3 regions of the Massilia sp. GER05 genome follow, and region 2 is predicted to be linked to each of the others. Evidence: predicted binding sites of a transcription regulator. Region 2 holds the regulator's gene; each other region holds the start of a gene.
The links. The regulator FNR, encoded in region 2, switches genes on or off when oxygen is low (the NO sensors DNR and NnrR bind a similar motif). The targets are predictions, from matches to a motif close to TTGATNNNNATCAA.
Positions count from the first base shown of each region.

Region 1: the regulator FNR is predicted to act here: its motif matches at 1,670-1,683, upstream of ACL58G_RS21385 (lipid-binding SYLF domain-containing protein).
Region 3: the regulator FNR is predicted to act here: its motif matches at 3,193-3,206, upstream of ACL58G_RS18520 (DUF3079 domain-containing protein).

Region 1 covers NZ_CP178858.1:4,820,451-4,825,722, forward strand. The annotation lists gene ACL58G_RS21365 (hypothetical protein) at 1-280, shown strand, start outside; gene ACL58G_RS21370 (M15 family metallopeptidase) at 277-1,035, opposite strand; partial or broken gene ACL58G_RS21375 (DUF427 domain-containing protein) at 1,046-1,174, opposite strand; gene ACL58G_RS21380 (DUF2784 domain-containing protein) at 1,272-1,643, opposite strand; gene ACL58G_RS21385 (lipid-binding SYLF domain-containing protein) at 1,755-2,591, shown strand; gene ACL58G_RS21390 (NF038129 family PEP-CTERM protein) at 2,666-3,256, opposite strand; gene ACL58G_RS21395 (putative Ig domain-containing protein) at 3,267-5,272, opposite strand, start outside.
Region 2 covers NZ_CP178858.1:3,526,104-3,531,375, forward strand. The annotation lists gene ACL58G_RS15880 (glycosyl hydrolase) at 58-819, shown strand; gene ACL58G_RS15885 (porin) at 820-1,890, opposite strand; gene fnr (fumarate/nitrate reduction transcriptional regulator Fnr) at 1,951-2,715, opposite strand; gene ACL58G_RS15895 (TorD/DmsD family molecular chaperone) at 2,934-3,572, shown strand; gene ACL58G_RS15900 (formate dehydrogenase) at 3,581-3,787, shown strand; gene ACL58G_RS15905 (formate dehydrogenase subunit alpha) at 3,803-5,272, shown strand, end outside.
Region 3 covers NZ_CP178858.1:4,169,946-4,175,217, forward strand. The annotation lists gene ACL58G_RS18505 (S41 family peptidase) at 1-548, opposite strand, end outside; gene ACL58G_RS18510 (hypothetical protein) at 660-2,270, shown strand; gene ACL58G_RS18515 (hypothetical protein) at 2,292-3,062, opposite strand; gene ACL58G_RS18520 (DUF3079 domain-containing protein) at 3,241-3,435, shown strand; gene ACL58G_RS18525 (hypothetical protein) at 3,538-3,822, shown strand; gene ACL58G_RS18530 (hypothetical protein) at 3,819-4,379, opposite strand; gene ACL58G_RS18535 (TfoX/Sxy family protein) at 4,496-4,846, opposite strand; gene ACL58G_RS18540 (PhzF family phenazine biosynthesis protein) at 4,911-5,272, opposite strand, start outside.

The DNA.
Region 1 (5,272 bases), 1.3 Mb from region 2:
GAACCAGCCGTTGCTTATCTCTATCGACGACCTCCAGTGCGCCGACTGGCAACTCGCGATGATCCTGAACGTGGTCGTGCCGACGACCCTCGATTACCCCGTCCTGTGGATGTTCGCTACCCGCCTGGAACCCGGTCCGATGCGGCGTCCGCTCGGCGTGCGCATGGACGCGCTCGCCCGCACCACCCTGCACCTGGCGCCGCCCGCCGTGCGCGCGGACCGCGCCGATGCGGGCGGCGTGCACCGCCTTGCCCGCACGGCCGGCCAGGACGCCGGCTAACCGCCGCCGATCCCCGCGTCCGGGCGGTCCACGTCCAGCACGTGGTCGCGGAAAATGTCCGGCAACATCTCCAGCACGAGCTCGCGGCCCAGCAGATCCGCACCGCGGACCGCGCGCGCGACCATGTCGATATCGATGGCCGCCAGCGCCGCCCGTGCCGACGGCGCATGGCTCAGGTGCCATGGTTCCGGGCACATCCCGCGGCGGCGGGTGCGGTACGGACGAAAGAAACCGAAGCGCGCCGCGTGCATGTCGAGCCAGGCATGCAGGCGTGCGTACACGCCGTCCGGTCCGGCCTCGTGCGGCAGCAGCTTCGTCCGGTAGCCGGGCGGGTGCGCGGCGCGGTCGAACACGTCGATGTCCGTGCCCCAGTGGCGCCGCGTCGCGCCCGGCAACCCGGTCCAGTCGAGGATCGCACGGACGATGTCCGGCGGCGCCAGCGCCCCGTGGTCGCGCGCACCGCCCGCGCAATCGTACAATGTCGCCTGCCCGGAAAATTTGCGGTTCCAGTTGCGGGCCTGGGCCTCGAACGGCCGCCACGACGCGATCGGCAGCATGTCGATACCGTCCTCCCCGGCCGCCGCGCGCATCGCGAGAAACGCCGCCGCGACCTCGGGCCGCGCGGCAAAACGGGGCTGTCCCGGCATCTGCCCGTAATGCTGGACATGCGTGCGTGCGCGTCCCGTCAGCGTGAACTCGTCGAACGGCACGCCGCCGGGCCCCTCACCGCCGGGCTCAACGGGTCTCGATCGCATCGACGCGGTCCGGATAATCCGCTTCGCGCAGCGCGAGCGCGCGGTCGCTGCTGGCGAGCACGGTACCGCCGGCGCGCACCGTCACGCGGCCCGGCGCCGGCGTGATCGTGATCGGATGGTCGGGACCGGGTGTCTTCATGGCTGTCGGCATGTTTTCTCCTGTCGTGGCCCCCTACGATCTCATGCCGCCCGGTCCCGTGCAAGTGCGTCCCGTCCGCTCCAGCCGCGGATCCGGATCAATCGCGGTCGTCCCGCCCCCCGCGCACGATGCGGATGTACAGCACGGCGTTCAGCGCCAGCACGGCCGCGGCCAGTCCCCATTGCATGCCGCTCGTGAGACCGGACGGATAGATGAGTCCGACAAGATAATGGTCGACGAAACCGCCCGCATAGCCCGCCGTCCCGGCCAGCATGCGCAGGTGATTCTCCAGCCCGGTCAGTGGGCACGCCGCGCCGGTGGCCTCGATCAGGATGCCCCAGGCGACGGCGGCCAGGTGCAGCGGCAGCAGCCGGCGCCAGCGCGCGACGAGTACGGCACCCGCGACGACGAACAGGATGAAGCCCAGGTGCAATAACAGCACCATGGCGGCGAACAATTGATAGACCATGGCCCATGATACCGACCGGCGCACGACTGATACATGTCAAGCCCGCACCCTGGGGTGCTCCTATTCTCCACCATCATCGCCGATCCGTTCGGCCGAACCGAGGAGAACATCATGATGCACGTGATGCCACGCACGACGCCGCCGCCTCGCGCGGGCCGGCGCCGGTCCGCCCTACGGCATGCCCTGCTGGGCGCCGCCGCCCTGCTCATGCTCGCCTTCGCATTGCCGGCCGCCACCGCGCAGGATGCCCAGCCGACCCGGTCCGCGACGGCGGCGGCGGGCCAGGCGGCGCACGGCACCGACAACGACTCCGCCACGCGGCGCCAGCAGGCCGCCGTCAAGCACGTCAGCGACGCCGTGGGCGTCGTCCATACGATGAGCAACGAGACCGGCATGGCGGCCCTGCTGGGTCGCGCGCGCGGCGTCTTCATCGTGCCCACCTATGGCCGCGCCGCGCTCGGCGTCGGGGGTGCCGGCGGCGCGGGCGTGCTGATGGCCCGGCGCGCGGATGGCACCTGGGGCAACCCGGTGTTCTTCGACACCGGCGGCCTCAGCATCGGACTCCAGGCCGGCGTGGAAGGCGGGCCGATCGCCCTGGTGCTGCTGAACCAGAAAGCCGTCGACAGTTTCCGCAACCGTAACAACTTCTCGCTCAGCGCCGACGCCGGGCTCACGGTCGTCAACTTCGCGCGCATGGCCCAGGGCTCGACGGCGGGCGACGTCGTCGCGTGGTCGGGCAGCAAGGGCCTGTTCGGCAACGCGGCCACGGTGGGCATCAACGACGTCCGCTACAACCAGCGCCTGACCGAGGCCTACTACGGCAAGCCGATGACGGCGCTGCAGGCGATCGACAGCAAGGAGACCAACGCCCAGGCCGACGCCCTGCGCAAGGTACTCGGCAGTCCGCCGACGCCGGCCGGAAGCAGCGGCAAGGCGGGCGGACGGTAGCGGCGCGTCCGGCCCGCGCGGGTTCCCAGGCCCGATCGCGGTGGCTGCGCCCAACGGCGCCCCACCGCGAACGGTCAGGCCGGCCGGCGCCGCACTGCCGCCAGCATGCAGCCGGTCAGCGCCACCAACAGCAGCGTGGACGGCTCCGGAACGGCGCGCACGGCTGTGAACGCATTGTCCGGCGTGATGGTCAGGCGCCCGTCCGGCGCCGCGTCCGGATGGAGGGCGATGCTGCCCAGGTCGCCGTCGACGCCGAGGTAGTGCGTGTCGTCGAACAGCGACCAGCTGAACGTGCTGCCGTCGGTGCCGTCGCCGAACAGGAAGCTGACGTCGAAGCCGACGTGGCCGCCGAGCTGGATCGCCTGGAACCAGTCACCGCCGCCCGCCTCGCTCGTGAACGTCAGCGCGCCCGGCGGTCCGCCTGCCACGGAACCGGTGCCGACGGGCATGCCCAGCAGGTCGGCCGCGAGATTGGTGACCGACGCGCTGGCCGGCGTCGCGCCGCCCACGCTGAGAAACGACATGCCCAGGTAGGCGGTACCCGAGCCCAGCGCCGACGTATCGATGTCGACGTGGTGGACCGGCACCGCCAGCGCCACGCCGGCGCACAGGTACATCCAGGTTGCGGCCAGCATCCGGGCCGCGCGGTGAGTGATGGACTGCATGGTGTGTCTCCTAGTATTGTGCCTTGAACAGTTGTGGGGTATAGGCGATGGTGGCCTTCGCCGGGTTAGAGAACGTCGTGGTCACGGTCGCCGTCTGGCCCGGCGCAAGTTCCGCTTCGTTCAGGGTGACGTAGGGCACGCCGTCCTTCACGCCCGTCGCGTTGTCGAGCGTGACGCCGCTCGTCAGGCCGGCGAGGCGGAACTGCAGCGGTCCCTTGAGCGCCGTACCGCCCGTGTTCGTGAACGTCACCGTGCCGGCGTACTTCTGCGTGAAGCGGTTCATCGTCAGGCCGGACCGCGCGATCCGGACGTTGCCCGTCAGGTCCACGGGCGCCAGCAGGTCATAGCGGGTGCCGTAGAAGTGGAACTCGCCATACGATGAAATGCCGGGATACGCCGGATCCGTCGGCGGGCCCGGGTGGTCGACGCGTGCCATGAAGTAACGGTACTGTTGCGTCTCCAGGCCGGGCAGCACGGGGATGACTTCCATCTCGAAGTTGCGGCCGCTCGTGTCCGTCGTCTCGCGGCTCGTGAGCAAGGTCCAGTTCACGTTGTCGTTCGACCCGTACACGTTGGCGCCCTGCGAACGGTTGCCGAACATGTAGCGGGCCTGGATGCCGAAGGCACCGACCGCCACGCGGTAGTTCTCGCCGAAGTCGATGGTGATCGGCGCGCGCAGGTCGCCGGAATAACTGTTGTAGTTATTGTCGACGAGCAGCGCCGGACGGTCCGCGCCGAAGCCGATCGTCGTCACCATGTTCTTGCTCCAGTCGAGGCTGCCGTCGGAGGCGACCTTCGGATTGACCAGCTCCAGCTTGCGCACGGCCGCCTGCACGGCCTTCAGCAGGGCCGGGAAATCGGCATCGGACACGGTCGCCATCTGCTGCTGCAGCGGCGCCAGCTCCGTCTTGAACGTGGCCAGCGACGGCGTGGTGTAGGCGGCAGCGGGATCGTAGCCGTCGAGCGCGGCCCGGAATGCGGACGCGCGGTCCGGCTGCACGTCCAGGCGCGCCGTCATCGTGCTGACGGCGACGCCGTCGGTCGCGGCGACGACGATGTCGTGCATGCCCACCTGGTCCGGCGCCGGCGTCCAGTCGAACGCGCCGCTGGACGTGTTCACCGTCGCCCCGGCCGGCAGCCGGACGGCCTCGTACGCGACGCTGTCCGCCGTGTTGGCGTCCGCCGCGGCATAGGTCGCGCGGTACGGCATGCCCTGCACGACGATTTCCGTGACGGGGAACACGGGCATGGCAAAGCGCGGCGGCGTCAGTTGCGTGGGCGCGGCCATGTTCACATAGTCGACGTCCACCGTCGCGCCCTCGGGGCCGGAGAACTTGAAGAACATGATGTTGTCGCCGAGCGCGCGGCTGCCGATGGCGGCAGCCGACGTGTCCGGCACGATGTAGCGCCATGCGCCGTGCGTGTCGGGGACCGTCATGACGGACCACGGACTGGCGTCGCGGCTGGCGCTCGCGGACAGCGTGACCGGTGCGCTGGTGCGCACCATGATGCCGACCGGCGCGTACTTCGAGCGGTCCGCGTATTGCACGTCGTGGAACACGATGGTGGCGCCGGCCGGCGTCACGCCCGCATGGCCGAAGGTGCGGTCGCCCTCGGTCTGCATCGCCCAGCCGCCGTCGAGGAAGATGGATTTGCGCTCCGTCTCCAGGATGCCCGCCGTACTGGCCGGCAGCTGCACGCCGGTGAGCGCCTGCGGCAAGGTGAAGATGGCGGTCGGGCCCATGTCCTTGTTGTTGGGCGTCGCCGGTCCCCACGGGATGGCCGGGCCGTTCGCATGCGCCGCCGCCGTCGCCAGGTAAGGCGCTTCGGCGTCGACGTCCACCCCTTCCACGTATTTGTACGTGTTGTAGATCTCCGCGATCGCGTCGACCTCGTACAGGCGGCCGCGATAGGCGGGCGAGATGCCGGACGTGCCGCCCGTCGTGTCGGCCCACGGCGTGTCGTAGCCGAGCATGTATTCGGCGTAGGCGTTCGCGCCACGCAGCAGGCGGTCGT
Region 2 (5,272 bases):
TGCGCGGCTTCGACATGCAGCATTACAGCCCGATGTATTCGTGGCTGTGGGACGGCAATGCGATCAATCCGGGCACCGGCCAGCCGGGCTATTTCACGTTCGGGTCCCGATGCGGCCGACCCGTCGGTCGCCAACTCGATCGCATGGCGCCGGGACCACGGGGACAAGCCCGTCATCGCCTATCAATGGCACTGGCATTCGCCGTCGGGCGGCACCGCCGGCACGAACACGTTCTACACCGAGTTCACGACCTTCGATGCATCCCGGGCCGTGAGGAAGGGGACGCCGGAATATGCGGACACCCTGCGCGACATCGACGCGATCGCCGTCCAGCTCGCGAAGCTGCGCGATGCCGGCGTCCCCATCATCTGGCGGCCCTTGCACGAAGCCGGCGGCAGTTGGTTCTGGTGGAGCGCGAAAGGCAGCACCGTGTACAAGCAGTTGTGGGACATGATGTACGACCGCCTCGTGAATTACCACGGCCTGCACAATCTGCTGTGGTGCTGGTGCGGCGACGACGTGGCGTGGTATCCGGGGAACGACAAGGTCGATCTCGTCGGCATCGATTCCTACCCCGGCAACTTCGTCTACATTAACAACAAGACGGAGTTCGACAAGGCCTATGCGCTCAGCAACGGCGCGAAGCTCATCGCGATGACCGAGAACGGCCCGATGCCGGACATCGACAGCAGCCTCGAGGGCGGCGCGCCGTGGTCGTTCTTCATGTCCTGGGTCGACATCACGGCGGCCAATGACGATACGCGCATCAAGGCCGTGTATGCCGATCCACGCGTCATCACGCTGGAACGATACGTGTGATCAGAAGTTGTGACGCATGCCGAGCACGTACGCCTTAAGCGTCGCGCCCGGCGTGGCACCCAGACCGTTGATCGCGAAGTCGTAGACCCCGTTCGCGCGGTTGTCCAGGCGCGTCGTGTACGCGTACAGGCTGCTGCGCTTGCTGAGCGTGTAATCGTAGCCGAGCGTCGCATGCGTGGCGCCGGTGCCCGCGCCGGCGCGCACGAAGCCGATGCGCGTGCCGGCCGGCCCGCTCGCGTCGCCCGCGCGCGCAATGCCGATGCGGATGCCGTGCGGTCCCATCTGGTGCGACACGGACAGGTACACGGCATTGCGCGCCAGCTCGCCGGCGCCCGTCCCGTATTTCAAACGTTCGGCGACGACGGCGATGCGGGTCTGCGGGAACTGGTAGGCGAGGGCGGCCTTCGCGCCGGTGTCGTCCAGGCCCGGTCCCTGGTACTCGTGGTGGCGTTCGCCCGCCAGTACGGCATACCACGGGCCCCGTTCGTAGATCGCGGCGGCCGACGTCAGCGACGGCTGCGCGCCGCTTGCCGGCTTTTCTTCGTTCAGGCCGTGCGTCACCCGCAGCGACAGACCGTGCCAGGACGGGCTCCAGTAGTGAATCGAATTGGACTGGCGCCGGTCGAACGACGACTTGTCGCTGACGTTGTCCGCGTCCCCCGCGGATCCATTGCCCATGATGCTCATGTAGCCGGCCGTCGTCGGATAGAACGGGTCGAGGCCGGACGTGGCGCTGTTGTAGGCCGTCGTCCAGTGGCCCGCGAACAGCGTGCCCCACGTGCCGGCGAGGCCCACGCGGGTATCGCGTGCGGCGAGGGCGCCGGTGCCCGTGTCGGGCGACAGCGTGCCTTCGACCTGGAAGATGGCTTTCAGGCCGCCGCCCAGGTCTTCGCCGCCGCGGAAACCCAGCACGGAGCGGTTGTTCACGAGGCGCGTGAGGCCGGGGCCGGAGGACGCCGCCGCGTGTTCGAGGGCGACGTTGAGGCGGCCGTAGATCTGCACGGCGCCGTCTTGCGCGTGGACGGTGCCCGCGGCCAGCAGCATGGCGGCGGGGATTGACTTGATATGCATGGGGGATCTCCTTTGCCCGCATTGTCGATGCGGACGCGGAGACCGGGAACTACCGAAAGGTCAGGCCATCGGACTGCACTGCTCCGTCCCGGCCGCCATCGCCTTCAGGCGCGCCGGTTCGAGCAGCTCGACCTCGCGCTTGTCGACCTGCACGAGCCCCAGCTTTTTAAAACGGGACAGCAGGCGGCTGATGCTTTCGATGGTCAGGCCCAGGTAGTTGCCGATGTCTTCGCGCGACATGCGCAGCTGGAAGCGCGTGGACGAATAGCCGCGCGCCGCGTAGCGGGCCGAGAGGTTGATGAGGAAGACGGCGAAGCGCTGCTCGGCGCGCATGTTCCCCAGCAGGAGCATGACGTTCTGTTCGCGCGTGATTTCCTGGCTCATGATGCGGTGGAAGTGGCGCAGCAGCGCCGGCACCTGGCCGAACAGGTCCTGCAGGTTCCCGAACGGGATTTCGCACACTTCGCTGTCTTCCAGTGCGACGGCGTCGCAGTGGTGGCGGTCGGCGCTGATGGCGTCCATGCCGAGCAGCTCGCCGGCCATCTGGAAGCCCGTGATCTGCGCCTCGCCGGCCGCGTTGATCTGGTACGTCTTGAAGTGGCCGAAGCGCACGGCGTACAGGTTGCGGAACGGCTCGCCCATCTTGTACAGCGGTTCGTCGCGCTCCAGGCGGCGGCGCTTGCCGATGATCCGATCCAGGCGGTCGATGTCCGCGTCTTCCAGCCCCATTGGCAGGCACAGCTGGTGCATGCTGCAGGCCGCGCAACTGGACTTGAGTGCGGTGACGTTGATGGGGGATGCGGACGTGGTATCAGCGGCAATCATGGCAAGTACCTTCGGGTGATGTCTCGATTATAGACGTGCAGCCCGACTGCAACGAGGGAATTTGTCCCGACGTTGGTTGCCTGGCCAACGAAGTGTCGCGTGGACGTCAAGCGTGCGCGCCTTTGCGTTGTCAAGGATTACACTTCCCATGAATATTTGCCAACGGGAGAACCATGTCCGTCGAACAGCGTTCTGCTTCATCCGATTTGCATGACGGCGTGGAGAGAGCCGTCGCTGCGCCGCTGGCCGACGAGGACCAGGCCCGCGCCGATTTCTACGCGCTGTTCGCACGCCTGCTGCTGGCCCCGCCCGACGACGCACTGCTCGCGGCACTGGCCGCCGCGGACCCGATCGGCGCCGCCGGCGAATTCGCTCTCGAGGACGCCTGGCTGAAGCTGACCCAGGCCGCCACCGTCGTCGATGCGGCCGCCGCGGCCGATGAATTCTCGGCCATGTTCATCAGCACCGGCACGCCGCCGCTGAATCCGTACGGTTCCTTCTACCTCACGGGCCACCTGAACGATGCGCCGCTGGCCGACCTGCGCCACGACCTCGCGCGCCTGCGTCTCGCGCGGGCGCCAGGCGTGGGCGAGTTCGAAGACCACCTGGGCACGCTGTGCGAGACGATGCGCGTATTGATCCAGGGCGGACCCGGCATGCCGCCGCGTGGCCTGGCCGTGCAAAAACACTTTTTCGAAACGCATGTCCGGCCGTGGTATGCGGCCTGCCTGGCCGACATCGCGGGGAGTGCCGACGCGAATTTCTACCGGATCGTCGCAGGCGTCGTCGATGCCTTCCTGTCGATCGAAGCGCAGGCGTTCGCCGTGCTCGATGCCACCGACCCGATTGCCGCATGAGGACCATCATGAACGATGACAAGCAACCCGATCCGACCCGCCGCAGCCTGTTGAAGGCCGCGCCGCTGGGCGCGCTGGCCGTCGCCGCGGCCGCGCGTGCGCGGGCGCCCGGGCCGCAGCCCGAGCCCGCCGCACCGGTGGCGCCGCAGCAGGCCAAGGGCTATCACGAGACGGAACACATCCGGCGCTACTACCGCACCGCGGCTTACTGGTAGAAGGAGACCACGACCATGACCCTGGTGAAGACATCACGCGACAGCGGGCTGAAACGGCGCCGCTTCCTCGTCGGCGCGGGCGTGACGGCCGGCGCGGGCGCCCTCGCGCGCCACCTGCCGCTGAACGTGATCCAGCCCGCGACCGCGGCGGACCCCGTGCCGGCCAGGCCGAACACGGAGGTCAAGCACACCGTGTGCAGCCACTGCTCGGTGGGCTGCTCGGTGGAGGCGGTGGTCAGCAACGGCGTGTGGATCCGCCAGGAGGCCGCGTTCGACTCGCCGATCAACATGGGGGCCCACTGCGCGAAAGGCGCGTCGGTGCGCGAGCACGGGTTCGGCGAACACCGCCTGCGCTATCCGATGAAGCTCGTGAACGGCAAGTACGAGCGCATCACGTGGGACCAGGCCGTGGGCGAGATCGGCGACCGGCTGCTGAAACTGCGCGAGCAGTCCGGGCCGGATGCGCTGATGGTGATCGGCAGCTCGAAGCACAGCAACGAGCAGTCCTACCTGCTGCGCAAATGGGTGTCGATGTGGGGCTCCAATAACTGCGACCACCAGGCCCGCATCTGCCACTCGACGACGGTGGCCGGCGTCGCCCAGACCTACGGGTATGGCGCGATGACGAACTCGTTCAACGATCTCCACTACAGCAAGGCCGTGCTGTTCATCGGCTCGAACCCGGCCGAGGCGCATCCGATCTCGATGCTGCACTTCCTGCATGCGAAGGAACTGGGCGCGAAGATGATCGTCGTCGACCCGCGCTTCACGCGCACGGCGCGCTTCGCCCACCACTACGTGCGCATCCGTCCCGGCACCGACATCGCATTCGTGTGGGGCATGCTGTGGCACATCTTCAACAACGGCTGGGAAGACAAGGCGTACATCGCCGCGCGCACGTACGGCATGGACGACGTGCGCAAGGAAGTCGCGAAGTGGACGCCCGATAAGGTCAGCGACGTGACGGGCGTGCCGGAAGCGTCCGTGCGCATGGCGGCCGAAATGCTGGCGACGAACAAGCCATCGTCCGTCGTCTGGTGCATGGGCATCACGCAGCACCACGTGGGCACGGCGAACGTGCGCGCGCTGTCGATCCTGCAGCTCGCGCTGGGGAACATCGGCGTGCAGGGCGGCGGCGCCAACATCTACCGCGGCCACGACAACGTGCAGGGCGCGACGGACGTCGGTCCGAACGGCGAGTCGCTGCCCGGCTACTACGGCATCGCGGAAGGCGCGTGGAAGCACTTCGCGACCGTGTGGGGCGTCGATTACGACTGGGTCAAGTCGCGCTTCGGCTCGAAGGAGTTGATGGAAAAGCCGGGCATCACGGTGTCGCGCTGGTTCGACGCGGTCCTGGAAGACAACCAGTACGTCGACCAGCCGGCGAACCTGCGTGCCGTGTTCTACTGGGGCCACGCGCCGAACAGCCAGACGCGCCTGCCGGACATGAAGGCCGCGATGCAGAAGCTGGACTTCATGGTCGTC
Region 3 (5,272 bases), 640 kb from region 2:
CCGTTGTCGCGCACATCGACGATGAGCGCGTCGGTATCGGACAGCTTGTCCAGTGCGGACGCATACGCTCCCGCCACCGCGGCACGGGGTGGAAATGACGATATCCGCAGATAGCCGATGGCGGGACTCAGATGGCCGGCGTCCTCGACACCGTCATATCGGGCCCGGGCGGCGCCGGATGCCGCCCTCGGCATGACATCCGGCTCGACGCCGGGACGCAACCGCTTCGGGCTGAACTTTACCTTCATGTGCAGGTCGTGGGCCACGGACGCCATATCGGCCGTGAGCTGCGCGGCGAATCGCTCGCCGCTTGTGATGGCGCCGTACGCGCCATCATGCTGCCGCTGTCGCAGCAACATTTCGATCTGCCTTGCCCTGTCGTGGAACACGTAGTGCTGGTCGAGCCGGGCGACGAGCGTATCGATCGTTTGTGCGCGCGTCGTGCCGTCGACTGACAGGTCGGGCCGGAAGAGGTCCGGCAGGGCAACGACGGTGCCGGCCAGCCCCAACGACAGCAAGATCAACAGGATGAACAGGTTTCTTTTCAATTCTTTCCCCCTCGCTGAGCAGGTTATCGGAAAGGCTGCCCGGGAAAATGCGTGGATTGTCACATCGGTTCGGTAATCATATTCGACACCATGCCGTGTTAAGCTCGCCTCATGCATAACGTTCCCAGCCCGATCTTCACCATGTTGCTGGCCGCGGCCGTCAGCGCCAGCGCTTCCGCCGCCACATTGTCCGTCGGCCCGGGCAAGGCGTTTTCCGCACCGTGCGCCGCCGTCGCCGCCGCCCGGGACGGCGACACCATCGAGATCGAAGGCGGCACCACGTACCAGGGCGACGCCTGCAGGATCGCCCGCAACGGCCTGACCATCCGCGGCGTGAACGGCCGCCCCCGGATCGACGCGGCCGGCAAGGAAAACGGCGGCAAGGGTACGTGGGTCGTGACGGGCAACGACATCGTCGTCGACAACGTCGAGATGACGGGCGCGAAGGTCGCCGACCAGAACGGTGCGGCGCTGCGCCTGGAGGGCACCAATTTCACGTTGCGTCACAGCTTCCTGCACGATAACGAAAACGGCATTCTCAGCGGTCACAACGAGAACAGCGACATCCTCGTCGAATACACCGAGTTCGGTCACAACGGCTTCGGCGATGGCCAGACCCACAACCTGTACATCGGCAAGGCCAGGAGCCTGACTTTCCGCTACAACTATTCGCACGATGCGAACGTCGGCCACAACCTGAAGTCGCGCGCGATGACGAACACGATCGTCTACAACCGCTTCTCGAGCACGAATCCGGGCGAGAAGGGCAGCACGGCCTCGGGCCAGCCGAGCTACGAGATCGACCTCCCGAACGCGGGCACATCCTACGTCATCGGCAACGTCATCCAGCAACCGGCCGCCAACCAGAATCCGGCCATCGTGGCGTACGGGGAGGAAGGTGCGACCAATCCGGGCCAGGACCTGTACTTCGTCAATAACACCGTGGTGAACGACTTCGCCGGCGGGACGTTCCTGTTCGTCAGCGGCAAGGTTTCGACGCCGGCGCTCATCCAGAACAATATCTTCGTCGGCAACGGCATACTCAGTACCCAGTCCAGCGCAGTACTGAAGAACAATTACCGCGCTCTCGCGGCCGACATCGCCGATCGTTCGACCGGCAGCTTGCGGCGCTTCGCCAGCGCGCTCGTGATCGGCGCGGGCACCGACCCGGGCAAGTCGGCCGCCGGCGTGCCGTTGGTGCCGACGGGGCAGTACAAGGACGTCGCGGCGGGCGAGGCGCGCCCCGTTTCCGGCGCGCTGGACCTCGGCGCCTTCGACGTGCGGGGCGCCACGGCGCGTGCGAAAGCGGTCTCCTGGACCGAATGCGCCGCGGAGGGCAAGGTCTGCCGGTTCGGCGGCACGCGCGAAGTGAGATTCGGCAGCGAAGGCGCGTACACGTCGAAGATCGTGACCGCATCGACGCCCTGCACGACGGCCGTGTTCGGCGACCCGGCGCGCGGCCTGGCCAAGGCCTGCAGCTATGCCGACGTGACCACGGCGGCGCCGGCCGCGCAGGCGAAAACCGCCGCGGCGAGCGCCTGGACGCCGTGCGCGGGCGAGGGCGCCATCTGCCAGCTCAGCGGAACCAATCGGGTGCGTTACGGTACCGAAACCAAAAACGTGACCAAGGTGTTGACCGGTCCCGTGACCTGCTCGAACGCCACGTTCGGGGATCCTGCCCACGGTTCCTTGAAGACCTGCAGCTATCGGGCGGGACGGTGACGGCGCCGGATCGGTGCATGGTCAAGCGTCACGTTGCATGCGGTCGTGGCGTCGTCGCACTATCGTGAAGACGGCCCGGCCCACGACATAAGCCGCAAGTGCTTGCGGCAGGAGGACCAGCAACGCGAACGGGACCACCAGGAAGGTATTTGCGTCGACGTCGGGCGAACGCAAGACTCCGATGGTGGTCCAGCCGACGACGGCCACGACAATCCCACCGAGGAAAGCGGCCAGGATCGCCCGACGGTGCCACCCCGCGTACACGCAGATCGTCGCGGCCGCCAACCAGGTAAGGTTGTTATGGAAGAGCGGCGCCGACGCAAACGCGGAATATGCCGCGACCCCGTGCATGAAGGCGTTGTTCAGGCTACGCGTGGGGGCATCGTCGTGGACGACGCGGCGCTCACCTTTTATGAGCGACAGACACAACTCCAACAATGCCCACAGGACGCCGGTGATCCCAAGCTTCATGAAGAGCCAGTTCGTCTCGATACGCCCCTGGACCTGCTTCTTTCTTTGCTCAAAGTCGATCGTGACGGGACTGAACGGGTAGCCGATCCGAAGGCGATGCCAACGCTCGTTGAAGTGAGCGTCGAAGCTGTCGAGGTTGACGGCGAACACGACGTCCTCCTTCAGCCGCACGAAGGTGCCGGTTCTATCTTCCAGATCATCTCTGCCGAGGGCAGTCCAGGAAGGGCGGTAGCTGTCGAACATCGTATCGTATGTGGGGATGGCATTCAGCATCAGGAGCAGCACCATGCCACGGGAAAGCGGTCTGGAGAAGAATCGCATGATGTTTCGCAAGTTGGCTCCAAGGTTTTAACGATCATCGCGAGTTCAGCATAGCAACTTACTGAAACGAAAAAGTCACGAACGGTCACAGCCGGCATCGAGCGCTCACCCTGATTGGTTCCAGAATGAGTTGACATAGATTAAGGAAAACCACTGCACAACTCACCATACTCGATACATGGCAAAGAAATTTCCGATTTATCCCGTACACCCGGAGCGTGTTTGCTGGGGATGCGACAAATATTGCCCTGCAGATTCACTTGCATGCGGAAACGGCTCGGTGCGCACGCAGCATCCCGTCGAATTATTCGGCGATGACTGGCAGGCGTGGGGACTCGATTCGAACGATGACGCCGACGCTTCAGCGAGCTGAGGAGCGGCCGGTTCGCAGCGATTTTTTCGGTGGCCTATTGCGTTCGGGCCCAGTACGACCCATGTACAGGCTACCGACACGTCCCAAGCCATGGAGGCCGCCTTGAAACGTCTCATTGCATTGTGGCGCACCGTCGCCGGCCAGGACCTGCGCCTGCTGTGGTACGCCGTCCGGCACGAACATCGCCCCGGGTGGCTGGTGCCGGCACTGGCCGTCCTCGCCTTGTTCGCGGTGGAGCCGTTGAATGTCGCGGTGCCCGTGCTCGGCACGATCGACGAGTTCGTGCTGCTGCCCCTCATCCTGCACGGCATCGCGACCATGTTGCCGGCGCACGTCGTCGACGGTTATGCGCGCGCTTACGATAAACGCTTGCGGCGCCGGGCCTAGGTCCGGCATGCGGGGAACTTTTCCCGCTGCCGGTTGACGTTCTTGACGAACTCCTCCGCCTGATCCTGCGGATAGGTCTGTACCTGCTCGTTGACCTTCACCTTGTTGAAGACTTCCTTGCCCTGGCACGTGACGAGGACGACTTCGCCGCGTCGAACCAGCGCGGCGCGCATGTCGGCCAGCGACAGCGCCAGGCTGTGGTCGAGTAACTGCCTGACGCCGCTGAGCGCCATCGTCTTCAGCATGTTGCCCAGGAAGCCTTCGTCTTTGTCGCGCGCGTCCTGCGGCTCGCCGATCTGCTTCATGCCGTAATCGGTGAGCTGCATGACCACCGCATCGTCCTTCAACATCAATTCGGTCCACCGGCTCGTCGACTGCACGTAAGGCTGCCCCGACGCGGGCTTCTGGCGCGGACCGAAACGCTCGGGGCCATCGCCCTCATGGGCGTCGATCGAGATGGTCGAGCTGTGGCGGGTTTCGCCGGATGGACCGGCATGGGCAAAGGTCGTGGTCGCGAGGACGGCGGTGGCGCAGAGGATGACGCGGATCGTGTTCATGGTTGTTCCGAAAGCCGGTTGAGGACTACGGAGGACGATAGCGCAAGCGGCACACGGTCGGCCCGCCGTTTGCGACGAACGGCGTTATTCGGGCGCCAGACGGTGTTATCGCGCGCTCAGCCAGCACCTCGTTTCGCCCGCGGTGCGGCCGGCTTCTTCGGCTTCGGCGGCGGCATGATCGCCGCCGTCTCGAGCAGCAGGCGGCGCAGCGCTTCCGGCTCGTCCAGCAATTCGTCCGCGATCGGATAGTCCTTGGCGCCGGGGTAGGGTGGCCCTTGCGGCAGGTCGGGCGCGAGCCGTGCGGCGGCGTCGGACGGCTTGACGAACAGGCTGCCGTCGCAGGCGAAGGCGACCACCTTGTCGTCGACGTACAGCGCGTATTCGCCGAACATCTTCCGGTGCGTCAGCCGCGCCCCCAAACCCACCACTTCCGCGACGTAGTCGATGAAGCTCCTGTCCGTTGCCATGCGCGTTCTCCGTGCCGTGATCGAAACCGCCAGCGTAGCCCGGCGCGGCGGTTCGATCAAGACCTCAGAACGTCAGGCGACCGTCGACGCAGGTGACGGCGTTGCCGCCCACCCGGATCGCATCGTCCGCGATCTGCAGGCGCAGGATGCCGGCCCGGCCCAGCGCGGCGCCCTGGCTGGACAGGAAGTCCCGGCCGAACGCGTCGGCCTGGCCCGTGTGCCGCAAATACGCCGCGATGGACCCGTTGCCGCTGCCGCAGACGGGATCTTCGTCCACGCCGTGCGCCGGAGCGAATGCGCGGACCTCGATGCGCGCGGCGGCGCCGTCGGGATGCGGGCCGAAGACGATCACGCCCGTGTTGCCGCTTGCGGCATCGCGCGCCTTCATGCGGGCCAGGTCGGGCGCGGCGGCCAGCACCGCGCGGG